Regions from separate parts of the Pseudomonas asplenii genome, predicted to be linked through region 1. Evidence: predicted binding sites of a transcription regulator. Region 1 holds the regulator's gene; the other holds the start of a gene.
What was found. Region 1 encodes sigma-54, which starts transcription at its own class of promoters, with help from an activator protein. Its sites were predicted from a motif close to ANTGGCATNNANNTTGCTNT; they were not measured.
Positions count from the first base shown of each region.

Region 2: nirB (nitrite reductase large subunit NirB) is a predicted target of sigma-54. The motif match lies at 2,342-2,361, and genes of this name have one in related genera.

Region 1 is NZ_LT629777.1:2,650,124-2,654,087, reverse strand. It holds gene lptC (LPS export ABC transporter periplasmic protein LptC) at 1-85, shown strand, start outside; gene lptA (lipopolysaccharide transport periplasmic protein LptA) at 72-617, shown strand; gene lptB (LPS export ABC transporter ATP-binding protein) at 617-1,342, shown strand; gene BLU37_RS12100 (RNA polymerase factor sigma-54) at 1,525-3,021, shown strand; gene hpf (ribosome hibernation-promoting factor, HPF/YfiA family) at 3,101-3,406, shown strand; gene ptsN (PTS IIA-like nitrogen regulatory protein PtsN) at 3,416-3,880, shown strand; gene rapZ (RNase adapter RapZ) at 3,883-3,964, shown strand, end outside.
Region 2 is NZ_LT629777.1:4,586,889-4,590,852, forward strand. It holds gene nirB (nitrite reductase large subunit NirB) at 1-2,159, opposite strand, end outside; gene BLU37_RS20805 (bifunctional nitrate reductase/sulfite reductase flavoprotein subunit alpha) at 2,482-3,964, opposite strand, start outside.

The DNA of each region.
Region 1 (3,964 bases):
CACGGGCAAAGGCATGAAAGCCTATCTGGAAGAAAGCAGGATGCACCTGCTATCGAACGTAAGAGGACAGTATGAGTCTCGTTAAAACCCTCCCTATTTTGCTCAGCCTGGGCGCAGCACTGGGAAGCGTGAGCGCCTGGGCTCTGCCGAACGACAGCGAGCAGCCCATCCGCGTTCAAGCTGACGATGCTCAACTGGATGACAAACAAGGCATCGCCACCTACAAGGGCGACGTCATCATCACTCAAGGTTCGATGATCGTTAAGGGCAACACCGTGACGCTCACCCGGACCAAGGACGGCGCCATCGACGTGGTGACCTCCGTGGGCAACCTGGCCTACTTCGAACAGAAGCAGAAAGCCACCGACCCACAGCCGGTCAAGGGTTATGGCAAGACCATCCAGTACCACGCCCAGCAGAACCGCATCGTCCTGATCGACCAGGCCAAGGTGATCAACGAAGGCAACACCACCGAAGGCGAGAAGATCGTCTATGACACGGTGAAACAGGTGGCGACCGCCGGTCGTGCCAACGGCACTCCGATCACCACGCCGCGCCAGCGCATCGACATGGTGATCCAGCCGAAAAAGAAAACCGACGAGCAAAAGGCCCAGTAATGGCAACTTTGAAAGCCCAGCATCTGGCCAAAGCCTACAAGAGTCGCCAGGTGGTGCGTGACGTCAGCCTGTCGATCGAAAGCGGCCAGATCGTCGGTCTGCTCGGCCCCAACGGTGCCGGCAAGACCACCTGCTTCTACATGATCGTCGGGCTGGTCCAGGCCGATCAGGGCCGCGTGCTGATCGACGAGCAGGACGTCAGCCACCAGCCGATGCACGGCCGCGCGCGCGCCGGGATCGGTTATCTGCCACAGGAAGCCTCGATCTTTCGCAAGCTGTCGGTGGCCGACAACATCATGGCAATCCTGGAAACACGCAAGGAACTCGACAAGGCCGCTCGCCGCCAGGAGCTGGAGAGCCTGCTGCAGGAGTTCCATATCAGCCACATCCGCGACAACCTCGGCATGAGCCTGTCCGGTGGTGAGCGGCGCCGCGTGGAAATCGCCCGCGCCCTGGCCACCGCGCCGAAGTTCATCCTGCTCGATGAGCCCTTCGCTGGCGTCGACCCGATTTCCGTGGGCGACATCAAGCAGATCATCCACCACCTCAAGGCCAAGGGCATCGGTGTACTGATCACCGACCACAACGTCCGCGAGACCCTGGATATCTGCGAAACCGCCTATATCGTCAACGATGGGCAGCTGATCGCCGAAGGCGATTCGGCCACTATCCTGGCCAACGAACTGGTCAAGGAAGTCTATCTGGGCCACGAGTTCCGCCTGTAAGCATCTGGATGCCCAATACTCGCCTGAGCGCATGAATGTTCGATAAAAACCACTGTTTTATTGTTACAGCGCTCTAGGCAAACACTCGGATTTCAGGCATATAATTTGCTTATGTTTGGCGCTCCGGCGCCCTGTAGTGGATGGCGCATGCGCGCCGGCGAATAAGGTGTTAAGCCCCTGCCATGAAACCATCGCTCGTCCTTAAAATGGGCCAGCAGCTGACGATGACACCGCAGCTGCAACAGGCCATCCGCCTGCTCCAATTGTCGACTCTGGATCTTCAGCAGGAAATCCAGGAGGCCCTGGAATCCAATCCGATGCTCGAACGCCAGGAAGAAGGCGACGACTTCGATAACAGCGATCCACTGGCCGACAACGCCGAGCAAAAGACTACTGCCGAAGTTCCGGAAACCTCCTATCAGCAGGAAACCGCACCCACCGTCGACAACATCGACGAAGGTGAATGGAACGAACGCATTCCCAACGAACTCCCGGTCGATACCGCCTGGGAAGACGTTTACCAGACCAGCGCCAGCAGCCTGCCCGGCAACGATGACGACGAGTGGGACTTCACCACCCGTACTTCCGTCGGTGAAAGCCTGCAAAGCCACCTGCTGTGGCAACTGAACCTGGCACCGATGTCCGACACCGATCGCCTGATCGCCGTGACGCTGATCGATTGCATCAACAACCAGGGCTACCTGGACGAGACCCTTGAGGAAATCCTCGAAGCGTTCGACCCGGAACTGGACATCGAACTCGACGAAATCGAAGCCGTCCTGCACCGCATCCAGCAATTCGAGCCAGCCGGTATCGGCGCGCGCAACCTCGGTGAATGCCTGTTGCTGCAACTGCGCCAATTGTCAGCCAAGACCCCGTGGCTGAACGAGGCCAAGCGTCTGGTCACCGATTACATCGACCTGCTGGGCAGCCGCGACTACAGCCAGTTGATGCGGCGCATGAAACTCAAGGAAGACGAACTTCGCCAGGTCATCGAACTGGTGCAGAGTCTCAACCCGCGCCCGGGCTCGCAGATCGAGTCGACCGAAGCCGAATACGTGGTGCCCGACGTGATCGTGCGCAAGGACAACGAGCGCTGGCTGGTGGAGCTGAACCAGGAATCGGTGCCACGCTTGCGGGTCAACCCACAATACGCCGGCTTTGTCCGCCGCGCCGACACCAGCGCCGACAACACCTTCATGCGCAACCAGTTGCAGGAGGCGCGCTGGTTCATCAAGAGCCTGCAGAGCCGCAACGAGACGTTGATGAAGGTAGCCACCCAGATCGTCGAGCACCAGCGCGGCTTCCTGGAGTACGGCGACGAAGCGATGAAGCCACTGGTGCTGCACGACATCGCCGAAGCCGTGGGCATGCATGAATCGACCATTTCCCGGGTCACCACCCAGAAATTCATGCATACCCCGCGTGGTATCTACGAACTGAAATACTTTTTCTCGAGCCATGTCAGCACCTCCGAAGGCGGTGAATGCTCGTCCACGGCGATCCGCGCGATCATCAAGAAACTGGTTGCAGCGGAAAATCAGAAAAAGCCGTTGAGCGACAGCAAGATCGCTGGTTTACTGGAGGCACAAGGCATTCAGGTCGCCCGTCGTACCGTCGCCAAGTACCGCGAGTCCCTCGGGATCGCGCCTTCCAGCGAACGGAAGCGGTTGATGTAACCGCCGGGCGTGCCACAGCGTTCCAGTGGCAAGCCACCAGGCTTGCCGCTTTATGCACTGGCAACGAAGGAGAAGCTGTATGCAAGTCAATATCAGTGGACACCAACTGGAAGTGACCGAACCACTGCGGGCCTATATCGGCGAAAAGCTCAACCGATTGGAACGCCATTTCGACAAGATCACCAATGTACAGGTGACAATGGCCGTCGAAAAACTGAAGCAGAAAATCGAAGCCACTTTGCACATCCACGGTGGTGAGGTCGTCGCCAATGCAGAACATGATGATATGTATGCAGCCATCGACCTGCTGACCGACAAGCTGGACCGCCAACTGAAAAAGCATAAGGAAAAGAACCTGCACCTGCTCCAAGGTACGGGTCGTTAACTCCCTCCCATGATTCGACTTGAAAACATCCTGACCCCCGGCCGTTCCCTGGTGAACGTGCCGGGTGGCAGTAAGAAGCGTGCCCTCGAACAAATTGCCAACCTGATCAGCCGTGAAGTGCCAGATCTGGAAATGCAGGATGTCTACGAGAGCCTGATTGCCCGTGAAAAACTCGGCTCCACCGGTTTTGGCAACGGCATCGCCATTCCCCACTGCCGCCTCAAAGGCTGTGAGGCGCCCATCAGTGCCCTGATGCACCTGGACGCCCCCATCGATTTCGACGCCATCGACGGTGCCCCGGTAGACCTGCTGTTCGTATTGCTGGTCCCGCAGGCCGCCACCGATGCCCACCTGGAATTGCTCAGGCAGATAGCCAGCATGCTGGATCGCAAGGAAGTGCGTGACCGCCTGCGTAGCGCACCGAGCAACGAGGCCCTGTATCGGGTTGTCCTGGACGTACAAAACGGTCAGTAAACATGCGCTTGATCATCGTCAGCGGCCGCTCCGGCTCAGGTAAAAGCACCGCCCTCGATGTACTCGAGGACAGCGGCTATTACT
Region 2 (3,964 bases), 1.9 Mb from region 1:
CGTGGGCGCATGCCGCCGTTGCCACAGACATACAGGTTCCAGCCTTTCTCGGTGGCGATTACACCGATGTCCTTGCTTTGCGCCTCGGCGCACTCACGGGTGCAGCCGGATACCGCCAGCTTGAACTTGTGCGGCGCGCGCAGGCCCTTGTAGCGATTCTCCAGCAGCAGGGCCATGGCCACGCTGTCCTGTACGCCGTAACGGCACCAGGTGCTGCCGACACAGGATTTCACCGTGCGCAGGGACTTGCCGTAGCCGTGGCCGGTCTCGAAACCGGCTTCGATCAGTTCGCCCCAGATCTGCGGCAGTTCGTGCAATTGTGCGCCGAACAGGTCGATACGCTGGCCACCGGTGATTTTGGTGTAGAGGTCGTATTTCTTCGCCACCGCGCCGAGGGCGATCAGTTTGTCCGGGGTGATTTCGCCGGCGGCGATCCGTGGGATGATCGAGTAGGTGCCGTTCTTCTGCATGTTGGCCATGAAGGTGTCGTTGGTGTCCTGCAGCGGCACCAGCGCCTTGTCGGTGATCGGCCGGTTCCAGCACGAGGCGAGAATCGACCCCACCGCCGGTTTGCAGATATCACAGCCGGTGTGGCCCTTGCCGTGACGGGCGAGCAGTTCCTCGAAGGTCTCGATGCCGCCCACCCGCACCATCGCGTACAGCTCCTGGCGGGTATAGGCGAAGTGTTCGCACAGGCTCTTGTCGACGGCTACGCCACGGGCGACCAGTTCGTGTTCGAAAACCTGCTTGAGCAGCGCGCTACAGCCCCCACAGCCGGTGGCGGCCCTGGTCTGTGCCTTGAGTTCGGACAGGTCGCTGCAGCCGGCGTCGACCGCGCAGCAGATCGCGCCTTTGGTGACGTTGTGACAGGAGCAGATGGTCGCCGTCTCGGGCAACGCATCGGCGCCAAGAGCCGGTGCACCGTCGCTCAGCGGCAGGATCAGGCCCGCCGGGTCCTGGGGCAGGGCAATGGCGTTCTGCACGTATTGCAGTAGAGTGTCGTAGTAACTGTTGTCGCCGACCAGCACCGCACCGATGACTTTCTTGCCTTCGGCATCGACCACCAGGCGCCGGTAGGCCGAGTTGGCCTCATCGATGAAACGGTAGCTGCGCGCTCCCGGGGTGGCGCCGTGGGCGTCGCCGATGGAGCCGACATCGACCCCGAGCAGCTTGAGCTTGGTCGACATGTCGGCACCGTTGAAGGTCTCGGCGGTGTCACCGGCCAGGCGCGTGGCGACGTTGCGCGCCATGCTGTAGCCCGGCGCGACCAGGCCGAACACGCTGCCGTTCCAGGAGGCACATTCGCCGATGGCCGAGATGGCCGGGTCGCTGGTCTGGCAGTGACTGTCGATGACGATGCCGCCGCGCGGGGCGATCTCCAGGCCGCTGTTGCGTCCCAGCAGGTCTTGCGGGCGAATGCCAGCGGAGAAGACGATCAGGTCGGTTTCGAGAAACTCGCCGCCGTCGAAATTCATCCGGTAGCGGTACTGTTCGCCGGCGACGATCTCCTGGGTCGCCCGTGACAAATGCACGCCGACGCCCAGCGCCTCGATCTGCGCCTTGAGTGCGGCACCGCCGTCACTATCCAGTTGTACCGGCATCAGGCGCGGGGCAAACTCGACCACATGGGCTTCCAGGCCGAGTGACTTGAGCGCATTGGCTGCCTCGAGGCCAAGCAGGCCGCCACCGACCACTACGCCGCGTCGTGCCTGGACAGCCGCGTCGCGGATCGCATCGAGATCGTCGAGGGTGCGGTAGACCAGCCGTGCCGAACCTTCGGAACCGGGAATCGGCGGCACGAACGGATAGGAACCGGTGGCCAGGATCAACTGGTCGTAGGGCTGACGCCCGGAACGGGTGACGATCTCCCGTTGCTCGCGGTCGATCTCCAGCACTTCGACGCCCAGGTGCAGCTTGACGCCATGCCGCTCGTACAGCCCGGGCTCGCCAAGGGCCAGGGCATGGGCGTCCTTGCCGGCGAAGTATTCGGACAGGTGCACGCGGTCGTAGGCCGGTTGCCATTCCTCGCCATAGACATGCAGTTCGAAGTGACGCAGGGCGCCGCGCTCGATCAACTGTTCGACGCAGTGATGGCCGACCATGCCATTACCCACGATCACCAGTTTCTTGCGATGTTCGATATTCACGATAGCGTTCATGGTGTTTCCTCGGATCACGGCCAATCACGGGCTGGCCCAGCCAGAAAAAATGCAAAAAAAAACGCCTGGAGCCGAAGCTCCAGGCGCCTTTGCCTGGTGTTTTTTATTCCTGTTCTGCAGGTGATCGCCGTTGACCACCGGAACGGTCTGCCAGGTCATTCATGGCAGAGGGTATTGAGGTAAAAGCAGGGAGCGTGCCAAGTACTGGTCTGCCCGGTTTCTCCGGTTTATTGCGGCGTTTTCAGCGTGAAAGCGACCTGTGTTGGTGCATGTTGGGCGGAGTTCGCCAGCTATGGGGGCGTTCTTGCGGACCCTTCGTCGATCAGTACACATCTCGCACATAACGCTTGTCTGCCGCCAACGCGGCGACATATGCCTGTGCCTCATCCGCATCCAGCCCTCCGTGGGTGCGTATCACCTGCTTGAGCGCGGCATCGACATCCCGCGCCATGTGGCTGGCATCGCCGCACACGTAGAACCCGGCACCTTCCTCCAGCCAGGCCCACAACTGTGCTCCTTGCTCGATCATCCGCTGCTGCACGTAGATCTTCTGTGCCTGATCGCGGGAAAACGCCGTATCGAGCCGCTGCAGGTGGCCCTGATCAGACCAGGCCTGCAGTTCCTCGCGGTAATAGAAATCGCTGGCGGCATGCTGTTCGCCGAAGAACAACCAGTTCTTTCCGCTCGCCCCAATCGCCTGACGCTCCTGGAGAAAGGCCCGGAAGGGCGCGATCCCGGTACCAGGGCCGACCATGATCATCGGCGCCTGGGGATCGGCGGGCGGCCGGAAATTGGCCGATTTCTGCACGAAGATCGGCACCTCCAGGCCCTCGGTACGATCAGCGAGAAAGCCCGAGCAGCAGCCGGAACGCGGGTGGCCGCCACGCTCGTAACGAACGGTCGAGACCGTCAGATGAACCTCGCGCGGGTGCACCTTGGGGCTTGAGGCAATCGAATACAGCCGCGGTTGCAGCGGTTTCAGGCAATCCACCAGTTCCTGGGCGCCGAGATCGACCTGCAGTTCACGCAGCAGGTCCGCCGGTTGCCGGCCCCAGAGCCAATCCTTGAGTTCGGTCTTGTGCTCGTCGGCCAGCAGACGCTTGAGCTGGTGGCTGCCCGAGCGCTGGAACACCAGTTGCAACAGGGCGGGACTGATGCGGCCGATCTCCAGGTGACGGCTCAGCGCCTCGATCAGCGGCATCGGTGTCTTGTCCTTGACGGTCACCACCGTCTCGGCATCGGCGGTGCTCAGGCAACTGCGCAGTCGCTCGACTGCTTCGGGGCAATGGCTGGGCCAGACCCCGAGGGCATCGCCGGCCTGATAGTCGAGTCCGCTGTCCGCCAGGTCGAAGACGAATTGCCGGGTTTCCTTGGTCGCGTCAGGGCCGCTGAGCAGGCGGTTGTGTTTCAACCGCGCCGGTAGCGGTTGCTGGCGGCTGTAGCGCGGCGCGCTGGCGACCGATACGGGCTTGGCGGCCAGGGCCGAATCGAGTTTGTCCAGCCAGGCGCTGGCCGGTTCCTGATAGTCCGGTTCGCAGTCGACCCGCGCCGCCAGACGTTGGCCGCCGAGACTGTGCAGGCGTTCGTCGAGCTTGCGGCCGAAACCGCAGAACTGCTCGTAGCTGGAGTCGCCGAAGGCCAACACGGCGAAGCGCAGGTTCTCAAGGCTCGGCGCGTTGTCCGCCGCCAGCGCCTGCCATAAACCATGGGCGTTGTCCGGTGGCTCACCATCACCGAAGGTACTGGTCAGCAGCAGGGCACGGCCGGCCTGGCTCAGCTCCTTGGCCTGGATGCTGTCCATCGAT